Linked DNA regions of Hydrogenovibrio crunogenus. The protein of the gene in region 2 binds, or shares a complex with, the protein of the main gene of each other region. Links are inferred from orthologs where the notes say so. Each region holds a gene or a part of one and is shown on either strand. Other genes may lie near its edges.

What was found.
Region 1: the proteins of dapF (region 2) and GHNINEIG_RS05285 are in contact, whole or in part, in a solved structure (PDB 5YGU), measured with the Escherichia coli proteins. The link is inferred for Hydrogenovibrio crunogenus from one-to-one orthologs.

What each region holds. Positions count from the first base shown.
Region 1 is NZ_CP032096.1:1,094,930-1,111,389, reverse strand. Bases 12,328-15,111 are described here. They hold GHNINEIG_RS05285 (RNA pyrophosphohydrolase), read right to left. Parts: upstream 14,077-15,111; coding sequence 13,579-14,076; downstream 12,328-13,578. Other genes in these bases: ffh (signal recognition particle protein), read right to left, coding at 15,079-15,111; GHNINEIG_RS05280 (histidinol-phosphatase), read left to right, coding at 14,374-15,030; aceE (pyruvate dehydrogenase (acetyl-transferring), homodimeric type), read right to left, coding at 12,328-13,151. Also shown: wrbA (NAD(P)H:quinone oxidoreductase), read right to left, coding at 88-693; GHNINEIG_RS05350 (ADP-ribosylglycohydrolase family protein), read right to left, coding at 855-1,940; GHNINEIG_RS05345 (hypothetical protein), read right to left, coding at 2,168-2,743; GHNINEIG_RS05340 (GNAT family N-acetyltransferase), read right to left, coding at 2,891-3,361; GHNINEIG_RS05335 (DUF3820 family protein), read right to left, coding at 3,439-3,648; GHNINEIG_RS05330 (hypothetical protein), read right to left, coding at 3,785-4,210; GHNINEIG_RS05325 (hypothetical protein), read right to left, coding at 4,234-4,875; GHNINEIG_RS05320 (hypothetical protein), read right to left, coding at 4,940-5,383; GHNINEIG_RS05315 (hypothetical protein), read right to left, coding at 5,503-6,003; GHNINEIG_RS05310 (hypothetical protein), read right to left, coding at 6,073-6,543; GHNINEIG_RS05305 (hypothetical protein), read right to left, coding at 6,622-6,939; lpdA (dihydrolipoyl dehydrogenase), read right to left, coding at 7,273-9,039; aceF (dihydrolipoyllysine-residue acetyltransferase), read right to left, coding at 9,052-10,374; more of aceE, read right to left, coding at 10,491-12,327; more of ffh, read right to left, coding at 15,112-16,458. UniProt on the Escherichia coli protein: Master regulator of 5'-end-dependent mRNA decay.
Region 2 is NZ_CP032096.1:437,025-443,488, reverse strand. Bases 3,501-6,320 are described here. They hold dapF (diaminopimelate epimerase), read right to left. Parts: upstream 5,427-6,320; coding sequence 4,575-5,426; downstream 3,501-4,574. Other genes in these bases: hslU (ATP-dependent protease ATPase subunit HslU), read left to right, coding at 5,528-6,320; GHNINEIG_RS02040 (DUF484 family protein), read right to left, coding at 3,904-4,575; GHNINEIG_RS02045 (bile acid:sodium symporter family protein), read left to right, coding at 3,501-3,852. In the rest of the region: GHNINEIG_RS02065 (YqhA family protein), read right to left, coding at 63-632; ATP-dependent protease subunit HslV, read right to left, coding at 637-1,188; GHNINEIG_RS02055 (tyrosine recombinase XerC), read right to left, coding at 1,237-2,190; GHNINEIG_RS02050 (nitroreductase), read left to right, coding at 2,260-2,931; more of GHNINEIG_RS02045, read left to right, coding at 2,983-3,500; more of hslU, read left to right, coding at 6,321-6,464. UniProt on the Escherichia coli protein: Involved in the succinylase branch of the L-lysine biosynthesis and in the biosynthesis of the pentapeptide incorporated in the peptidoglycan moiety. Catalyzes the stereoinversion of LL-2,6-diaminopimelate (L,L-DAP) to meso-diaminopimelate (meso-DAP).

The DNA.
Region 1 (16,460 bases), 660 kb from region 2 along the record:
CATGTTTTATTGAAAAAAGAACGTGACCTTTTCCTACATCTCAAAAAAAAACCGAAGCCCCACGGCTAATTGTTCGAATGATTGTATTTATGAAGCGGATTGTTTCTTCGCGACTTCCGCTACATGGACACCTTGACACTTGGCAATCTTAATTTCATTTTCTGAAGGTTGTCGGCTACCGTCACCTCCAGCTAAAGTGCTCGCCCCATAAGGTGTGCCACCGGTTATTTCACTCATATTAGTCATTTCCTGACAAGAATAAGGAACGCCGACAACGATCATGCCGTAATGAAACAGATTTGTGTGAAACGACGTGATGGTCGTTTCTTGACCGCCATGCTGTGTCCCGGTGGAGGTGAATACGCTACCGACCTTGTTTATCAATTTTCCACCTGCCCAAAGTCCCCCTGTCTGATCTAGGAAATTTCGCATCTGCGCACACATATTGCCAAAGCGCGTCGGGGTACCAAATATGATGGCATCATAATCGGCTAACTCGCTCGGTGTTGCGATTGGTGCTGATTGATCAAGTTTAACGCCAGCCTTTTGCGCTTGCTCATCCGTCATTAACTCAGGCACACGCTTAATCGTCACTGCCACACCCTCAACGCTACCTGCGCCCTCAGCAACTGCTTTAGCCATCGTTTCAACGTGACCATACATGCTGTAGTACAAAACAAGAACTTTCGTCATATTCCTTCTCCCTAGTTTCGGTAAGAACCACAATACAAACGCTTACAGCCATGTTAAATGAGCTATATTACGTATGTCAACCATCCTTAAAAAAGGTCACTTTATCTTAAAAAATCCCTCTAAAAATAGCATTAACGTTAACGTATCCAGCTTTGTTAAGCTTAGATTGGCTCGATATCAGAAGCCAATTTTTCAGCTAACTGGGTCAATTCATCTGCGTTATTGAGCCCGTCAAGAAATCGCTTAGGGATACCACTCAAACCGACTTGGGCACCTGTAAGCGTTGCGGTCAATATTGCCCGTGCCTGATTTTGACCACCGCCGTTAACGGCATGCAGCACGGCTGACTCAAAGTCATTATGAAATAAAGCAGATAGATAATAAGCGGCAGGCAGTTGATGGTAAATGGCGCATGGCATCCCATAAACGATAGAGACTTTCCAAGGCGGATCAATTCGAATATCCGAATCAAAGGCCGCCGCCGCCATATAAGAAGGTGAAAGTAATGCATCAGGCGAAGCAAAACGCCCAGCGCGTGGCGGATCAGGGTCCCCTTTTTGCGGAGGTTGCAAATCATCATTCGTGACGGCATGAAAAGGCAACGCACCGCTTTTCACCCGCTTCATCAATTTTGCAGAAATATCCGCATCCAAGCGGTTCCCTTCAACAACAAGCCCTAATACAGCGCCAAAGGCAACCGTCATGGAGACGACCGTCTCATCCTCCTGTGTCAAAATAGCATTTTGGGTAATAGCCGCGGCCAGTTTGTCAGGCTGAAATGCATAACGAACCGCAATAGCAAGGGTGCGCTCAATCGCTTCGGTTGTGTCCGCATGCCCGCCCGTTTGACCCCAGGGTAAGTTTTGCTGAACCCGTTTGCGCCACGCATCGCGAATGGATTGGCTGGTATAGTTCCCCGGTCCGCTTATGGGCGTACCATCAAGCAGAGGAAAAAGTTCCTCATCCATTCGGCGGCAAAAATCTTTCTCATCGTAGCCTTTGTTTTCGACCAGAGAATGCAGCATAAGTTCCAAGATGAACCCTGCCTGAGAAAGTTGACCTGCTTTCAAGCCATCATGATATCGACCCGGTTTTGGATCGGTGTATTCATCTATCCAATCACCATAGTCTCTACGCAGTTCCGTCAGGTCGTAATACCAATGAGGGCCAACTGCAAGGGCATCGCCGATAAAAGCCCCCATAATCGCACCCGCAGCACGATCTTTCACTTCCGAAGGATTAATCATAATTACTCCTTAATTGCCGCTTTTATACTAACATTATTTTTCAGAGTAATAATTCAATTATCACGTTTATAAGATATTGTTTTAATTAAATTTATTAATAGAAACTTAATAAAAAACCCGCTAAAAAAATACTAAGCGGGTTAATGAAGTGCGTTGAGGGGCGTTAAATTGACCAGGCCTGGCTGTTTTTTTTGTTTGGTCCAATTATTCGCTCAGCCTTCTATTCATCAGCCAATCCAAGACATCACGGTGTTTAACAGCCCTCTTTCGGATGTCGGCGCTATCTGTTTCATTCTCACCATGAGGCCTGTTTGGGTTTTTAACACCGTGTATACCGTATCGGTTTTGATTTCTTTATACACAGAGGTGCCGTATGTCGTATCCACCAAAAAACTAAACGTATTAATCAATGCATCACTTTCCAATTGATAGGCTTTGTGCTTATGGATGTTTTGTTTTTCGATGTCGTTATATCGACCTTCAAACCTATTTAAAATATATCTTGAATCCACGCCAAACACATTGGCCCAATATTCCATCTTAATGAAGCCAGCATCCATTCTCCATTGGTCACCATATATTTTATAGTCGCCCATTTTAAAACCATCAGGCTTATAAAGATGCGCGATGTAAACATCCTTTTTATTGTCTACGGCATCAAAGGTGATCGTTGCAATAACTTTTTCTTCCGTTAATGACGAATAGGTCAACGCTAATAAAACGGCCAAAATGGCGTTTAACATCAAGCTGACAATTATCACAAAAACGGGGATTGCTAACACCCTACCAATTAACCGACGCATTGAGTTCCTTCTTGTTTATTTAGTTTTTTCACTAACTCACAATAATCATACTTGATAAAAATAGCTAATCAAAATAATCATTCCCAGAATTCGGATACAAAAAAACCCGCATAAGCGAGCTTTTTAATATTCAAAAATAGTGGTTTGTTAAGTAATTTTATATTCCATAAAAACAGCTTCGGGGTGAGGATTAAATCGGTAAGGCTCTATTTCCTTAAAGCCATACCATTGATACAACTGTAACGCTTTATCAAGCGCTCTAATACTGTCTAACCGTATAGAACAATACCCCATTTCTCTTGCCTGACATAAAAACGCCTTTGTCAGTGCTTTGCCTATACCCATACCATGACAGTTTGATAAAACATACATTCGTTTCATCTCAGCGATACCCGGTTCAAGCTCTCTAAGACCAACCGCGCCAACATAAGCGCCTTCTAGTTTTGCCAACAAGAGAGCGCCTTTAGGTTCACCATACATCTTCGATAGTGACCTCAGTTCATCAGAAAATCCCTGAAACTCAAGATCAAGACCTAAATATTTTGCATAAGCTCGAAATAGCTGAGAGCCTGCTTCAAACTGTTTTTCTGTTTTGGCTATTTCAACCTCTACAGGCATGTAGTATCTCCTAACTATCATGAAAAGAAAAAAAAGGGAAAAACAAAGGGGTAACGTCCCGTTTTCTAATTAAAAGTCTATTTTCTTAACGGATCAAGAAGATGCTTTAAACCATTGTGATCTAACTCGTGCATTAGAGCCAATAACTGCCCTAAATTACCCGGTGGAAAGCCCTCACGCGCAAACCAATTAAGGTAATTGCCTGGCAAATCAGCAATAATTCGCCCCTTGTATTTGCCGTAAGGCATCGTGACTGTCACGAGTTTCTTTAAGTTCTCTGGATTCATAAGTTAACGTAGTGAAATAAGTATTTATTAAGCATTTTTACCTTTGGTATACAGATGCATTATTCAGTAGCATTTAAGGGTAGCGTCCCCTTTCCACGAAGGCCTTATTGATCTGGTTTATACACTTGTTATATGTTTAACCAACTACCTCTTCACATTTTCTTGTTAAAACATAAAGTTCTTCAAGCATGCCATGAAATACATGATCATATTCATGCTTAGGCACACCTTCATATATTTTGTCGTATGGTTCTTTATATAGTTGATGGACGATTTTGTTTCTAAGGGAATTTAATTTGTTAAATTTATCAAATTGTTCTTTAGATATTTGATTTAAAATAAATAATACCTTTAAAACAGCATTAAAACCTAATGTGTCACTCAAGTCATATACTTCGTCTTGCTTAGAGTCAAAGTGAACACAACCTACAAGGGTAAGTAATGATTGAGCTTGGTTTTCCATAAACCCATGTAAAATCTGAATTGCTTCTATATAGAAGCCTTGCTCATATGCTTTTTCAGCCTCAATGTCAGGCATTTCTTTTTGTTTGATATATTCCATAATTTGATATCTAACGTTAAAATTCAGCCGTGCCGCTTTCCGGCGTCGGCTGGAACGACTTTTTGTGTGTATGTTTTGAATTCATTGATGATATTTTTTATTATAGCCGCATTTTCATCATTAATTGCTTGATCAAGTTCTTCGTTTTTACGTCCTTGTGTTGCAAAGTATGGCATTTCAATAAAGGGGATGCTTCTTGCCAAACAATTTTTTATTACCTCATATCTCGAAAGTTCGTAAACGGAACTATTACCTGTTGAAAAAATCACGGCGCCGACCCTACTTATTAATTTTAAGTCGAATATTCCATTTATATGCGACATGATATCATTCTCTTGTATAGTAACCCTGAGCGCATCCTTGTTTTGTTGAGCATTCGGAATCGGTTTTGATAATGCATTTGTAAAAACAATTGGAGACATGCCAACATTAACGCAACTCTGACGAAATTGCCCTTTCCACGTAGTTAGCCTCTGAACGAAACCATATGTTCGATTCCAAAATGTAGAACCTGATGAGATGGCTTCATCATAGATGCTTATGCCTGGAATAATTTGCGCCTTTCCATTGTTTTCCCTGCCAAAAACCAAGATTAAAGGAAATTTTTCTTGCTCGGTACTGCCAACTGCAACTACCGCATAATCTGTGAAAATGCTTTCGTTCATATAGTTTTACATCCAACGTTTAAGTTAACCAGCCGCGCGTTAGCGCGGTCGAGTTGACATTGTGTTAGGTGTTTTTATTGGTATCATTTAAAATTTCGATTCCTACATTTTCATACCTAGCAAAAACGCTATCCGTTTTTTCATTCCAACCATCTGGCATTTTCGATCTCAAGCCTGCTGCGTTTAGATATTTATCTTCATCTTTAGTAATTTGACAAATAATGTAAAACTTATTCAAAACAGCAAGAATATTTTGATCTGTCAGTGAATCCAAGTTTAAGAGTTTGTTCATGATGAAGAAATGTGGAACAACGTGTTCATGAGTGACCTCTTTTCTTTTTAAACCATTAGCTTTGATTGATGTACAAAAATTTATTTCCTTGAACTCATCTAAAGCATATCTAATGTATTGTGAATAAATTCTAGTTTTATCACCTGCTTTAACATGCTCTTTTGAGTTGTTAATAACTCTTCTTAAACACTCTAATTTCTGATTAATTGTTTGCATTTTTTTATAAAAACTTTGTGTTTAATTTTTAGAGAACTTAATTGAAATCGAGACCTAACGTTTAAGCTAACCAGCTGCGCGTTAGCGCAGTCGGCTTGAGTGTTTTGTTATACGTTTTATCATGTTTCTGGAATCATTTTAAGGGCTTCAATTGTTTCGGAAGACGCCGCACCAGCAAATAAATGCGTATTATTTATTAATGTTGTAACGGCAGGGCCATTTGACGCCCTTTTTTTCTCTATTCTAGATTTTGCCGCCCAAGCGTTATTTTTTCTTTGGTATACATCTTCCCACCATTCTCGACCATATTTTTTTAGTAATTTCTTTTTGATATCGACGAACCTAGCTTTACTATCTGGACCTTCGGCGGATGCAATTACACTTGCCCAAATCATTCTTTTTTGAAGGTCGTTAGCAATCCACGATTGGTTTTTAAGCTGTTTTGCAATATTGGGATGTACAAATAATTTGCCTTCTCGATACATGCGTTCAAGCCAGAGTGGCTCAGCTAAGTTAAAAGCTTCTCTTTTATTTATAACTTCAATATGAACTGACTTCTTAGACCATTGGTCAAGTTCATCAATCTCAGATAAATATTTTGCTGCTTGGTTTGTATCCATAATCTGACTTAGGTATTATAACGTTTAAGCTAACCGGACACATGTTAACAGGTCCGGTTGAGCATATTGTTAAGCTTTTGCAAGCCTTTGAAAATTATTAGCAATATATTTTTTAAACCGTTCATGGCAATGCTCAGTGTATTCACCTGTTTCTTTATTTTTTCGTTTGCCATTGAACCAAATAGAACGTTTTCCAGTATTTTTGCCAGATTTATTTTGAACTGATTCTTCTATAAATTCTTGAGAACTCATAATCCAAAACGTATCTAAACGTTCAGAATAGAAAATAAAGAAATAGTTTCCTCGATATTCATGTGAGAGAGCAGCAAAAAGTGCCGCATCACCCATAACAACATCTTTTGAACGTGCTTTAATTTGTACTTCTACAAAAGTGCCATCTTCACGTCTGACTACAGCATCAATTCCATTGTCATCGATTAGTGGCATATAAACATCTATGCCTTCTTTGAGCATTAAGCCTGCAACCCAGTATTCAATTCTTTTACCAAACCCTGCTGAATGTCTAAAAGTGATACTCATATTTCAAAAATCCTAACGTTTAAGCTAGCCGGTCGCGCGTTAGCGCGGTCGGGTTGAGTGTATTGTGAGGTTGTTTTTTTACAGTTCATCTTTGTTTTTAGAAATAAGACCCCAAAGCTCTTCAGTGCCATTATTTCTTTCAAAGCGAACCGCGCCAGAACGAACAAGGACTTTTCGTAATTCGTCATCTTCAAAACCACCCAACCTTTTTTTAATTTCGGAAAAAGAGCGTTTCTTCCATTTTTCTTCACTTAGTAGTTTTTTAGCTACTTTTTCAGCCATAAATTCAGTTTTCAATTCTTGTTTAAGACGACGCTCTTGCACTCTAAATGTTACATAGCCTGTGAATGCTGCGATCAATATAGTTACTAGAGTCTGATAAATAATATTTTCCATATTGTTTCACGCAACCTAACTATAATTAGACATCCTAACCTGTATATATTTACGTACGGAAATAAATTATAAAGTTGACATTTTAAGATAATAATTTTAGTAGATTAATTTTATACAACCACATGCTATTATTATATAATTCAATCGCTTAATCTATTTTACAAGGCATAAATCATAGCGACTAAACCACGTTTATTAGATCTTTAGCACAAATGCATTCAACTCTTTAATTTTCCAGCACAATTGAATAACATCATACATAAAATACGTATTTAAACCAATAAAAAACCCGCATAAAGCGGGCTTTTTAATCTGAAAAACAACCAGGCCTGGCTATTTTTTCTTTTTAAGTGGCATCAAATCAGTAATCGTTCCTTCCGCCATCTCCGCTGCGAAACAAAGCGTTTCTGACAGCGTTGGATGTGGATGGATAGTCAAACCGATGTCTTGCATATCGGCCCCCATCTCAATGGCGAGCATGGCTTCTGCCACCAGCTCACCGGCGTTAGGCCCGACAATACCGCAACCGAGTAAACGATGCGTTTCGGCACAGAATAAGGCTTTGGTTAGCCCTTCGTCTCGTCCTAAGCTTAAGCTACGACCTGAGGCTGCCCATGGGAAGGCACCTTTTTCGTATTCAATGCCTTCGGCTTTAAGCTCGTCTTCGGTTTTACCCGCCCAAGCGACTTCTGGGTCGGTATAGGCCACGGATGGAATGCCCATTGGCGTAAACGCGCTTGGCATGCCGTTAATGACTTCAGCCGCCACTTTCCCTTCATGCACGGCTTTGTGAGCTAGCATTGGTTGACCAACAATGTCACCAATCGCATAGATGTGATCGACATTGGTTTTTTGACGCTCATCCACTTCAATGAAGCCCCAGTCGTTCACGGCCACACCGGCTTTATCCGCATCAATCAACTGACCGTTTGGTGCACGACCCACCGCAACCAAGATACGATCAAACGTATCTGTTTCCGGGCAGTCTTTACCTTCAAACGTCACCACCAAACCTTCTTCCTTGGCTTCGACATTGGTGACTTTTGATTTCAAGTAAATGTTTTCGTATTTCTTTTTGATTCTTCTCAGCAATGGCTTAGAGATGTCTTTATCCGCACCAGGAATAATGGTGTCACCCAATTCCACCACGGTGATATTTGACCCTAATGAATCATACACTTGCGCCATTTCCAGACCGATGATCCCGCCACCGATCACCAACATGCGGTTTGGCACTTCTTCCAGTTCCAATGCATCGGTAGAATCCATGACACGTGGATCGTCATGCGGAATGAATGGAAGCTTCACTACACGCGATCCGGCCGCGATGATGGCGTTTTCAAATGCGATGGTTTTGGTGCCACCGTCTGCCAAATCAACCGTGACCGTATTGGCTGAGCTGAATTTTCCGTAGCCTTGTACCACGTCCACATTTCGTGCTTTAGCCAGACCTGATAAGCCGCCAGTCAGTTTACCGATGACGGAATCTTTATAGTCACGCATTTTGTTGGTGTCGATTTTCGGCTCGGCGAATTCAATACCATGCTCGCCCATTTCACGGGTTTCGTTTAAAACGACGGACATGTGTAATAACGCTTTAGATGGAATACAACCCACATTCAAGCACACCCCACCGATGGACTCGTAACGTTCGATCATCACGACTTTTTTGCCTAGATCAGCGGCGCGGAATGCGGCGGTGTAACCACCCGGGCCAGAGCCTAATACCAACACTTCACATTGCATATCCGCATCGGGCAAGTCTGCCGCAGAAACGGCTTGTGGCGCTGGTGTTTCTGGTGTTTTTTCAGGTTCTGGGGTCACACTTTCTTCTACATTAGAAGAAACGGTTTCCACGTCGGCAATTTCGATTTTACCCACGACCGAGCCTTCTTTAACCTTGTCACCCACATCAATGTTCATTTCCACCACGCGACCTGCGTAAGGCGCAGGGATTTCCATGGTGGCTTTATCTGACTCTAGGGTTAACAAAGAGTCGTCTTGAATAACTTCTTCGCCAGCAGACACTAATACTTCAATGACATCGACTTCTGCGAAGTCACCGATATCTGGAATCAGGATGTCAACAATCTTACTCATACACTTCTCCGATTACAGAATCAATTGGCGTAAATCAGTTAAATACTGACCCACCGTCGTGGTAAAGCGAACGCCTTCCGCACCATCGACCACACGGTGATCGTAAGACACACTGAACGGCATCACCAAACGCGGTTCAAATTCAGACCCGTTCCAGACCGGTTGCATTTTCGCTTTTGAAAGCCCCATGATAGCGACTTCCGGAGCGTTGACGATTGGCGTAAACTGCGTGCCGCCGATACCGCCTAAGCTGGAGATGGTAAAGGTGCCGCCGGACATATCTTTTGGCGACAATTTACCGTCACGTGCTTTGCCGGAAATTTCCATCAGCTCACGAGACAGCTCATAAATGCCTTTTTTATCGACATCACGTAGAACCGGTACGACCAACCCATTTGGTGTATCAACCGCCACACCGATGTTGTAGTAATGCTTTTTAATCAAAGACTGACCGTCTGGCGATAAAGAGCTGTTGAAACTTGGAAAGTCTTGCAACGCTTTGACCACGGCTTTCATCACGAAGACCAGTGGCGTTAATTTCACGCCTTCTTTTTCCGCTTTCGCTTTCATGCTCTTACGGAAGGCGTCCATTTCAGTGATGTCGCATTCGTCAAACTGCGTGACATGCGGGACATTCAACCAGCTTGTTTGTAGGAACTTACCAGAGATTTTCTTGATACGTCCCAACTCTTCGGTCTCAGTTTCACCGAACTGACTGAAGTCGATTTCCGGTACAGATGGAATGCCCATGCCGCCTTGTGCTTGACCTGCGCCCGCACCGCCTTGCATGACTGATTTAATCATGGCTTCAATATCAGATTGCTGGATACGCCCTTTAGGACCTGTTCCAGACACGGTATTGATGTCGACACCCAATTTACGCGCGAAGGCTCTGACCGATGGAGAGGCATGAGAGGCTGCGCCCATAGACTGTGCATTGACAGGTTTGGTTAACGCTTGTGCAGTTGGAGAAGGCGTTGGTGCCGGGGCAGATTCTGCTGCTGGCTTAGGCGCTTCTTTAGGGGCTTCAGGTGCTTTTGCTGGAGCTGGCTTTTCTTCGGCTTTTTGCTCAGCCTTTTCAGGGGAAGCAGCCGCTTCAGACACTTCAATTTCGAAAACCGCATCGCCTTCCGCGACTTTATCGCCGACTGAAACAGTGACTTTGGTGATTTTTCCGGCGTAAGGCGCAGGGATTTCCATCGTTGCTTTATCTGATTCTAACGTGAGTAAAGAATCATCAACAGCGACCTCATCTCCTTCGGCGACTAAAACTTCAATAACTTCTACTGAATCAAAATCGCCGATATCCGGGATATTAATTTGCTGTGTAGCCATTTCATTTAATTCCTTCTTAGTATTCAGCTTGATTGGGTTTAAACGAATCAATCAAGCCAAATATGAATTCTTTCGCTGCTAGGTCACTAACAGCGATGTCTGGTTAGACGTTTCTATTAAGCATGAACGGGATAGGTTTTTTCGCTATCAATCCCGTATTTTTCAATTGCTTTCTGAACCACTTCTGGCTTGATGCTACCGGCATCTGCCAAGGCTTTGAGTGATTCCACTACTACGTAGTAGCGATTCACTTCAAAGAACTTACGAAGTTGTTCACGCGTATCAGAACGCCCGAAACCATCCGTTCCTAACACATAGAACTCACCCGGAACATATTCACGAATACGGTTAGGGTAATCGCGGATATAATCCGTTGCCGCAATAAACGGGCCTTTCGCACCCGATAATGTGGCTTCACAATAAGAAACTTTTGGCTTTTCAGTTGGGTGCATGCTATTCCAGCGTGTTGTTTCAATTCCGTCACGACGTAACAGGTTGAAACTTGGTGCTGCCCAGATATCTGCGGCAACATCCCACTCGTTTTCTAGCATGTCAGCTGCGGCGATCACTTCACGGAAAATCGTACCGGACCCCATCAACTGAACTTTGTTTTTATGTTTCGCTTCAGACTTCTTGAAGGAATAAAGACCTTTTAGAATGCCTTCTTCCGAGCCTTCCGGCATCGCAGGGTGCGAGTAGTTTTCATTCATACACGTAATGTAGTAGTAAACGTCTTCTTTTTCGTTGAACATACGTTTAATCCCATCACGGATGATGACGGCCATTTCATAAGCGAAGGTTGGATCGTAAGACAAACAGTTCGGTACATGATCGAATTGAATCAAGTTATGACCGTCCTGATGCTGTAGCCCTTCACCTTCTAGTGTGGTACGACCTGCTGTTCCACCCATTAGGAAACCACGGGCACGAGAATCCCCTGCGGCCCATGCCAAGTCACCAATACGCTGATAACCGAACATAGAATAGTAGATATAGAAAGGAATCATGCTCACGCCATAGTTCGCATAAGCAGTCGCTGCTGCGATCCAGTTAGACATGGCACCGGCTTCGTTGATCCCTTCTTGGAAAACTTGACCGTTGGCAGATTCTTTGTACCACATCAATTGGTCTGAATCCATTGGCTCATAGAGCTGACCGGCCGGATCGTAGATACCGACTTGACGGAACAATCCTTCCATCCCGAAAGTACGCGCTTCATCTGGAATAATCGGGACACAACGTGGCCCAATCTTCTTATCTCTTAACAAGATTGAGATGATACGGACGAACGCCATAGTCGTAGACATTTCACGGTCTTCCGTGCCTTCTGTTAACATTTTGAAAACAGACAGGTCTGGAACAGGAAGTGGCTCTGCCGTATCTTGACGACTTGGTAAATCGCCACCCAATGCTTCACGGCGCTCTTTCATGTATTTCAGAACATCGGAATCTTCATCCGGACGATGGAACGGAATGTCTTTTTCCAGTTCTTCATTTGAAATTGGTACAGAGAAACGATCACGGAAATATTTCATCCCTTCCAGATCCAGTTTCTTCTGCTGATGCGCCGTGTTCGCGGCTTCACCATACTGTCCCATTCCATACCCTTTAACGGTTTTGGCTAGGATAACAGTCGGTTTACCTTGTGATTCGGTCGCACGCTTATAAGCGTTGTAAATCTTACGCGGTGAATGACCCCCACGGGTTAGACGGAAAATTTCATCATCCGTCATGTCTTTAACCAGCTCGGCTGTTTCCGGGTATTTACCGAAGAAGTGTTCACGGACGAAAGCACCATCTTTTGCTTTATAAGCCTGGTACTCACCATCAACCACTTCACCCATACGCTCGATCAGCTTACCGGTGACGTCTTTTGAAAGCAGACGATCCCAGCCTGACCCCCAAATGACTTTGATAACGTTCCAACCGGCACCACGGAAAACCCCTTCCAGTTCTTGAATGATTTTGTCATTCCCTCGAACCGGGCCATCCAGACGTTGTAGGTTACAGTTGATTACAAAAATTAAGTTGTCTAGGTTTTCACGCTTGGCAAGCTGTAAAGCACCACGTGATTCCGGTTCATCCATCTCACCGTCACCCAAGAAGGCCCAAACCTTACGCCCTTGAGTTTCTGCTAAACCACGTGCTTGCATGTATTTCATGAAACGCGCTTGGTAAATTGCCATTAAAGGCCCCAAGCCCATTGAAACTGTTGGGAACTGCCAGTAATCTGACATCAACCATGGATGAGGATAAGACGATAGGCCATTACCATCGACTTCTTGACGATAGTTTCTCAGTTGATCCGCTTCTAAACGACCTTCCATATAAGAGCGTGCATACATCCCTGGGGCAGTGTGTCCTTGGAAGAAAACCATATCCGCACCTTGCTCATGCTTTGGTCCTTTAAAGAAGTGGTTCATCCCAACTTCATATAAAGTACAGCTGGAAGCGTACGAAGCGATGTGACCACCGACACTGGTGTATTTGTTTGCTCTTGAAACCATTGCCATGGCATTCCAGCGTAACAACGCACGCATTTTGCGCTCGATGCCTACGTCACCTGGATAGTTATCTTGTTCTTCTGGGGCAATGGTATTGATGTAAGGCGTATTTGCCGAATAAGGGATGTCGATACCATGAACACGCGCTTTCTCGATCAAAGTGCCAATGATATGTTGAGCCTTGTCAGATCCTTCAAAGGAGACAACGGCTTCTAATGCGTCAATCCACTCTTGTGTTTCTTGTGGATCCTGATCAACGAACTTATCGTTCATAAAATTTAACCTCTTTGGTTGGTTCAAACCTGCTTCAGGGGCTGGGTTTTCCTAAAGCCATTCAGTAGAATGTAGTTCTTACTTCTACCGCCAACAAAACCGTTTTGGTTTCCAGCTACTTAGTATTTCCAAAACGTATGAACATCTTGAAAGGCATAAATAAGACAATGCATCAGCCATTCTAGTTCATGTAAATGCGCAGGCATAATAACATTTTTTACCTATTTTGCATAACTAAGATAGCGGCTTTTCCCTGCATTTTTGTACAAATCGAAGTTGTTACAATCAAATAAAAACAGTTTGAAAAGAGGATAAGGGAAGGATATAAAAAGGTAACTTATTAAAACTTGGATGAATTTTAATAAGTTACCTTCGTTTTAACGTGAATATCATCTCATTTAATGAGACAGGAAAGTTTAACTAAAAACTACCCAACGTGTTCTTTCGTCCAGAATTTATGTAAATGCGTTTCAAGTTCCGTCAGGGCTTGATGATAAACCGATTGTTTAAATTCCACCACATTTTGAACCGGCACCCAATAATCCACCCAACTCCACCCTTCAAACTCTGGGGTTTCATGGGTATTTAAATTAATTTTTTCATCATCACTTAACATGCCCAGCAGAAACCAAATCTGCTTCTGACCAATACAGACCGGTTGGCTGTAGTGTCGAATCAGGTGTTTTGGTAAATCATAAGTGAGCCAATCCTTGGTACGACCTAAGACCCTGACATCTGAAGGCTCCAACCCCACTTCTTCTTTCAACTCACGAAAAACGGCTTGTTGCGGCGTTTCATTCTCACGAACGCCCCCCTGAGGAAATTGCCAGGCATCTTGATACAGGCGTTTTCCCCAAAACAGCTTACCTTCCTTATTTACAATAATGATACCTACATTGGGGCGATACCCATCTGCATCAATCACATATGACCCTTTTATTCTTGTTATTCTTTAATATTCAATACGTATAATTATTGCAAGAAAAGACCTTTTTTTTCAATCTCTTTTATCATTATTCGTGATTTTTTTCTAACCATAACGCTTAAACACAAAGAAAGTGCGTCGTTTTTACTCAAAACGCACGTTATTCTTAAAGATGCCTTTTAAAATACCACGTTCAAACCACATCGCAACACTATTTTCTGAACAGACCGATTTTCATCAGGTAAAATACCGCACATTAAATTCATTCCACCTTAACCAATTTTAAAAAGAAACCTTATGGCTTTAGCAATATTTGATCTTGATAACACTTTAATTCATGGTGACAGTGACTACCTTTGGGGAAAGTTTCTGGTTGAAAAAGGCGTGGTTGATCCGGACGTTTATGAAAAAACCAATGAACAGTTTTACACCGACTATAAAAATGGTTGTCTAGACATCTACAAATTCCAACGTTTTTCCTTAGCGCCTTTAACAAAACACAGCATGGAAACATTAAATGCTTGGCACGAAGAGTTTATGCAAAACTATATTCGTCCCATTTATCAGGACAAAGCGCAGGCATTAGTAGATGAACATCGCAGCAAAGGCGACCAACTTTTGATCGTGACGGCAACGAACAGCTTTGTGACCCGTCCAATTGGTGAGCTGTATGGTATTACGGAGCTTATTGGCACCGAACCCGAAATTGTTGATAACAAGTTCACAGGTGAAGTGGCTGGCGTGCCCTCTTTTCAAGAAGGGAAAGTCACACGACTCAATGACTGGCTAACAGAACATAACCAGAGCCTGGAAGGCAGTTATTTTTACTCCGATTCCCGTAACGATATTCCATTACTGGAAATTGTCGACCACCCGATTATCGTTGATGCCGATGAGTATCTCACCCAAGTGGCAAAAGAACGCCAATGGCCAAGCTTGTCTTTCAGAGACTGAATACAAAAAAACCACCAGGCCTGGTGGTTTTTTGAACGAATGAAACCCTTAACGCATTCCGGGTGGCAACATACCGCCCATTCCGGGAGGCATTTTCCCAGCCATCCCGCGCATCATGTTTTTCATACCGCCTTTCGAAACTTTCTTCATCATCTTCTGCATTTGAGTAAACTGTTTCATCAGCTTGTTAATATCTTGCACAGACGTACCAGACCCATTGGCGATACGTTTTTTACGAGAGCCTTTAATGATGGCCGGGTGCGCTCTTTCCTGACGTGTCATCGAGTAGATGATCGCTTCGAGGCGTTTAAAGTCTTTCTCAACGGCCTCGTTATTGATCTGGCCTTTCATTTGCCCCATGCCTGGCATTTTACCCATCAAGCCACCGACACCACCCATGCTGTTGATTTGCTGAAGCTGCTCGAGAAAATCTTCCAGGTCAAACTGACCGGATTTTTGCATTTTCTTGGCAAATTTCTGCGCTTTCTTTTGATCGATTTTACTTTCGGCATCTTCAATCAAGCTCAGGACGTCGCCCATTCCTAAAATGCGACCCGCCATACGGTCCGGATGGAACGATTCTAAAGCTTCGGTTTTTTCACCTGCCCCGATAAATTTAATTGGCTTACCGGTAATTTCACGGATGGATAATGCCGCACCGCCTCGCGCATCCCCGTCCGTTTTAGTCAGGACCACCCCTGTCAAAGGCAATGCATCATTAAACGCTTTGGCCGTGTTAGCGGCATCCTGCCCAGTCATGGCATCGACCACAAACAACGTTTCAACCGGTTTGATTGCTGTATGCAAGCGTTGTACTTCTTGCATCATGTCTTCATCGATATGCAAACGCCCTGCCGTATCAAGGATCAATACATCGACAAACTGTTTCTTCGCTTCTGCATGAGCTTTTTTGGCAATATCGACAGGATCTTCATCGGCAGACGAAGGGAAAAAACTCACATCGACTTGCTCAGCGAGCGTCTCCAACTGCTTGATTGCCGCTGGACGATAAACGTCTGCGGAAACCACCATGACTTTTTTCTTTTCACGTTCCTTTAACCAACGCGCCAGCTTACCGACCGAGGTGGTTTTACCCGCCCCTTGCAACCCGGCAACCATAATAATGGCGGGGGGTTCCACATTAAAGTTCAGCGGTTCGGCTTCCTGCCCCATGACGTCAGTCAATTGTTCACGAACAATCTTAATAAAGGCCTGACCAGGGTTTAAGCTGGTGGACACCTCTTGACCGATAGCTCTTTCTTGAACTTTATCGATAAATGTTTTCACGACCGGAAGCGCCACATCCGCTTCCAGTAATGCACGACGCACATCTCGCAGTGCATCTTTAATATTAGATTCTGTTAAACGCCCTTGCCCGGTAATCGCTTTAAACGATTTGGCTAAACGATCCGATAAATTATCAAACATAT
Region 2 (6,464 bases):
CGGGGGTTTTTTTGTGCCTTAAAACTGACCAGGCCTGGTCAGTTTTAGATCAGAAAAGTGCTTTAGTGCTGATACGCTTTGTGTGATAAATACAATGCGAGTGCTACCAACATAATCGCTAATGAGTAATACAGTAACTCAAGCGGTGCGGTTGGTTTTAAGAACAATGCCTGCTCGAAGAACATCACGATTAAAATCAATAGAATGACTTTTGCCAGCTTGTCTTTCAAGTCATCCAAAGAGTTGATAATCAAAATCTTGCTGGAACTTTTATTGCCAGTGGCCGCATCGATTTTAGAAATAAACAATTCATATAAGCCTAAAGAGAAAATCAGCATAATGGTGCCCAACAGAAACCCATCGACCGAGCCGACCACATGGGCGACGGTCTGCGATTTCAACGCAGCTCTTTCTGCATCGCCCAATTCGTGATAATGCATCAGATGCGCCATGGTGTAGTACACATCAATCGCCGTCAAATAAAAAATGCCAAACGCCATAATCAGACTGGCAACAACGGCGAACAACACCACAAAACGGCTGTTCCACAGAACGCCCTCAAAGTATTTTTCGGCCAAACCTTGTTGTTCTGGATGCTTATCCGGCGCTGGAGAGCTTGCTTGATTTTCCATGCGTTTAATCCTCTTTATTCAAGCTTTCAATGGTTAAATTATGGTTGGTGTAGATACATAAATCAGCTGCAATATTCAACGCTTTTTCCACCACGTCTTTGGCCGATAAGTCTGTATTATCCATCAAGGCTTGCGCGGCTGAATGCGCATAGCTGCCACCAGAACCAATCGAAATAAAATCATGTGCCGGTTCAATGACATCACCCGTCCCTGAAATCAATAACATATTGTCGGCATCAGCAACCAGCATCATGGCTTCCAGCTTTCGTAAAGCACGATCGGTACGCCAGTCTTTCGCCATTTCAACTGCGGCACGCATCAATTGTCCATTGTGCGTTTGCAGCTTACCTTCGAAACGTTCAAACAACGTAAAGGCATCCGCAGTTGCACCGGCAAAGCCCGCAAGGATTTTACCATTATAAAGTCGGCGGACTTTACGGGCATTGCCTTTCATCACAACGTGTCCCAACGTGACTTGACCATCGCCGCCGATGACCATTTCGCCATTTCGTTTGGCGCATAAAATTGTGGTTCCGTGAAAGGTTTGTTCGCTCATGAGTTATCTCTTTCCATTTGCTAATTGATTGCTGTGTACTCAGATTTTCTAAGGCTTTTTCTTTGCTCTGGGATGCGCTTTGTCATACACCGTGGCTAAATGTTGCAGATCCAGCTTGGTATAAATCTGTGTGGTCGACAGATTGGCATGGCCTAGCATCTCTTGTACCGCCCTTAAATCTCCGCTAGATTCTAACACATGCGTTGCACAGGCGTGCCGCAATCTATGAGGCGACATTTTGGTGGGCAGCCCTGCTTGCAAGGTTCTTTTATCCAGCTGTGTTTGAATACTCCTGACCCCTAGCCGCTTCCCAAATCGGTTAACGAAAACGGCTTGTTCTCCTGGCTTGGCATAGTCAGATCGAATCTCAAGCCAACGATGCAGTGCCTTTTGTGCCGGTTGTCCGACAGGGGCATCTCGTTCTTTCTGCCCTTTCCCGAGCACCCGAACCCAACCTGAAGCCAAGCCATCCAATCCAGGAGACAAGTCCAACTCCACCAGTTCGGAGACTCGCAAACCACCGGAATACAAAATTTCAAAAATGGCTTGGTCACGCACGTCCTGCCAGGTTTTCAATGGTTGTTCCAAGAGCTGTCGTGTCAAATCCACATCCAAACTTTTAGGCAGCGCTTTGGGTTGTTTAGGCGCTTTCAGTCCTTTTGCCGGGTTGTGTAAGGCTCTACCTTGCTCAATCAAAAAAGCGTAGAAGGCTCGAATAGCCGATAATTGTCGAGCAATGCTACGGGCGGCAATGCCCTGTTGCATACGAGACGCAATAAAGGCTTGCAACACCGGCAGCTGAATCGCTTGCCAATCATCAAATTGATCTAAAAACGCCCAGGCCTGGTCACTTTTAAGAGCTTTTTCGTCTAATGGACGTTCAAGGAATTCCCCTAAATAAAACACCAGTAAACCCATCAAATCCCGCTGATAGTTTGATATCGTATGCTCGGACTTGTTTTCTAGCTTTAATTGCTTGATAAAGCGTTGATAATCACTCAAAATGATGACCTCTGATCTGAGTTAAGGCCTTATTTTAAATAAAATTGGGCCCCTTTATGCGAGAAAATTATGACACAAACAGTATCTGAAGCCATTAAAGCTCGACATTCTGCCCGTGCCTTTCTAGACAAGGCCGTCGATGAAAAACAAATTTATCAAATTTTGGAGTTAGCTCGCCGCGCACCTTCCGGTGTCAACACGCAACCTTGGCAGGTTTCCGTGGTATCCGGTCAGACCAAGCAGATGTTGGAAGCTAAAATGCTGGCACAATTTAATGCTGGTCAGCGCGGAGAGATGCAGTACCAATACTACCCGAAAACTTGGGTGCCGCCTTATAAACAACGCCGAGTCGAGACCGGGAAGCAGCTCTATGGCGCGCTGAACATCGCCAGGGAAGATAAAGATAAACAGAAAAAACAATGGGCTGCCAATTACCGAGCATTTGATGCGCCAGTGGCTCTCTTTTTCTGGATGGATAATGTGCTTGAAACCGGCTCTTATCTGGACTATGGCATGTTTTTGCAAAACATTATGTTGCTCGCTTCTGAACAAGGACTCGCCACCTGTCCACAAGGCGCATTAGGCGAATACCCAGACATCGTTCGACAAACACTGAAAGTGCCTGACGATAAAATTCTGGTCGGCGGCATGGCCATTGGTTATGAAGACAACAACCACCCCGTCAATCAATACCGAACCGAAAGAGAGCCGGTTGAGAGCTTTACCCAGTTCTTTGATTAAAAAATTCGGTAAAATACGAACACTTTTTAACTACTTTAAGATTTTAAAATAATGACTGCTGACTTACTGACCCAAGTGATTCTACCTTTGGCCCTTTTCTTGATTATGTTTGGAATGGGCTTATCTCTTCGACCTGCTGATTTCAAAAATGTATTGGCCTCCCCCAAAGCAATGGGAATTGGTCTGATTGGGCAAATGCTGCTATTGCCATTGGTGGCTTTCTTCATTGCCTTGGCATTCAAACTGCCACCGGAAATTGCAGTGGGGTTAATGATCATCGCTTTGGCACCCGGCGGCGCGACTTCGAACATGTTCACCTATTTATCGAAAGGCGATGTATCACTTTCAATCAGTTTGACCGCCGTGGTCAGTCTCATTGCCCCTTTCAGCATTCCAATCATCACAGCATTGAGTATGACTTATTTCATGGGCAACGCCACTGAGTTCAGTTTGCCGATTGTCAAAACCATCATACAACTGTTAGTGATTACCGTGATTCCAGTCGCACTTGGCATGCTGGTGTTGGCGCGTTGGTCTCAGATCGCCGCTAAAATCGAACACGTTTTAAAGTGGTTCTCGGTGGTCTTTTTATTCTTCATCATTGCTTTGATTGTATTGAAAAATGCCGACAATATGATGAACTTTTTTATGCAAGCGGGGTTAGCGACTTTGGTCTTGAATATTGCGGTCTTGATATTAGGGGTCTATCTTGCGAAGTGGGCTAAATTGTCGGAAGCGCAATCCACCTCCATCGGTTTTGAAGTCGGGATTCAGAATGGAACCTTGGCATTGGTGGTGGCCGGCACTTTAATCGGCAACAGCACCATGATGATTCCCGCGGTGACTTATTCTTTATTGATGTTCATCACGGGCGCGGCTTTTGCAATGCTGGTCACGCGTCGAAAAGGTCGCACCGCTTAACGGCTTAGGCTCAATCAATCCGGAAACCAGATGATCGTCTTTTTATAAGCTTTAAAACAGGCGTTGCAATCGCGCCGTGATCATCTGCCCCATCACTTTTAAAAAGTAAGTGCCTAACTCTGGGCTAAAACGATCCGTGGTCGCCCCCAGCGCCAAAGCACCCCACACTCGTTGCTGCCCCAAGGGAATCACGCAAACGGACTGCATGGCTTGATCCGTATGAAATAACCCTTTCTGCCAACTGTCTTCCAACAAGCCACAAACCGGTTTACCCGGCTGTAAGGTTTCTTTTAAGCTTTTTGACCAGGCCTGGGAAATCCCTAGCTGATTTACGCCATGAACCGATGTTTTCGGGACATCCCAAGAAATAATAGTCACTTCTTCAACAGTAAAGACTTCGTGCATCACATCATAAACCACGTTGACGGCGTCCTGCTCTGACTCTGCCGCCAGTAAGGCATACGATAGATCATACACCTTATGCAACAAGGCACCGTTTTCACCGGCAATGTCTTTCAGTGTGTCCACTTCAACTTGCAGGCTGTCTCGCTGCTCTCTTAACTGAAACACCTGACGTTCCAATAAAGAAACCTCATGGCCACTTTTCGGATGCGGAATACTCAACTCATTCAACAAATTCGGAAACACATGAAAGAATTCACGGTTTCGGTTCAAATAGTTCGCCACATCTTCGGCATGAATATCATTAATCAAGCTAGACACTAAGCAGGTACTCCTCTTGCAATTTCCCCATCAAACACATGGACGGCGGGGCCAGTCATCCAAACCGGGCTACTTTTATCACCATTCCATTCAATCTCTAAATCACCACCAGGCAACGAAACCGTCACCACATCGTCCACCTCTCCGAGGTTTCTTAACACCACCATGGCCGCACAGGCTCCGGTGCCGCAGGCTAACGTTTCTGCCGCACCGCGTTCATAAACGCGTAATTTGATATGTTGACGATCCGATGTTTCAGCAAATCCCACATTCACTCTTTCCGGGAACAACCGGTGCGATTCAATTTTTTCACCCACTTCGGCGACAGGCGCGGCACCTAAATCGGCCACCCGTAATACCGCATGGGGGTTCCCCATCGACACGGCACCAATTTCAAAACGTTCTCCGTCCACATCCAATTCATATTGTTCCGATTCCAACGGCATATCAAATGGCAAGGCTTGCGGTAAAAAGTTCGGCGCGCCCATATTTACGCGCACCCAACCTTGTTCGGTAATGTACAGCACAATAATGCCTGACGCCGTTTCCACTCGTATCTCGGTTTTATCGGTTAAGCCTTGGTCATACACAAACTTGGCAAAACAACGCGCGCCGTTGCCGCACTGTTGAACCTCCGAACCATCGGCATTGAAAATACGATAACGAAAATCCACATCGACCTGTGCCGAATTTTCCACCATGAGCAACTGATCAAACCCCACGCCAAAATAGCGGTTCGCCCAGAAACGAATTTCTTCTGTTGAGAGCGTAATCGTTTCTTGCGTGGCGTCAATCACCATAAAGTCATTGCCCAGACCCTGCATTTTGGAAAATTTTAATAAGTTTGTCATGGTGTTTTGCTGTGCCTTATATCATTCATTACAGTAATTCCTTTATAATAAACGAATTACACGAAAATCGAAAACTCAGAATTGAAGGAAACCCGCTCAAAATGATGACACCCAAGGAAATTGTTCACGAATTGGATAGCTATATCGTTGGTCAGGCAGAAGCGAAAAAATCCGTTGCCATTGCTTTACGTAACCGTTGGCGCAGAATGCAACTGCCTGAAGAGCTTCGTCAAGAAGTTACCCCGAAAAATATTCTGATGATTGGCCCGACCGGGGTTGGGAAAACCGAAATTGCGCGCCGTTTAGCTAAATTAGCGAACGCTCCTTTCATTAAAGTCGAAGCGACCAAGTACACCGAAGTCGGTTATGTCGGCCGGGAAGTGGACTCAATCATTAAAGACTTAGTGGAAAACGCCATTAAGATGCAACGCGAACAAGCGATGAAAGGCGTCAAAAGCAAAGCTCAGGATCTAGCGGAAGAAAAAATCCTGGATGTGCTTTTGCCGCCTGCTCGTGGCCGGGAAGAAGACAGCTATGAACATATGTCTGAAACGCGCCAGAAATTCCGCAAGCGCCTGCGCGAAGGGGAATTAGACGACAAAGAAATCGAAATCGATTTGAATGCGGCTCCCGCTCATGTAGAAATCATGGGCGCGCCGGGTATGGAAGAAATGACCAACCAACTTCAAGACATGTTCCAAGGGTTAAACCAAGGCAAAAAGAACAAGCGTAAATTACCCATCAAGCAGGCGATGAAATTGCTCACCGAAGAGGAAGCACAACGCATCATTGATCAGGAAGACTTGAAAACCAAAGCGATTGAAAACGTTGAGCAGAATGGGATCGTCTTCATTGATGAAATCGACAAGGTCGCGAAACGCCAAGAAGGGTCGGGCGGCGGCGATGTCTCTCGTGAAGGCGTTCAACGGGACTTGTTACCCTTGATTGAAGGGTCGACCGTTTCGACCAAATATGGCATGATCAAAACCGACCACATTCTGTTTGTGGCATCCGGTGCCTTCCATTTAGCGAAGCCAT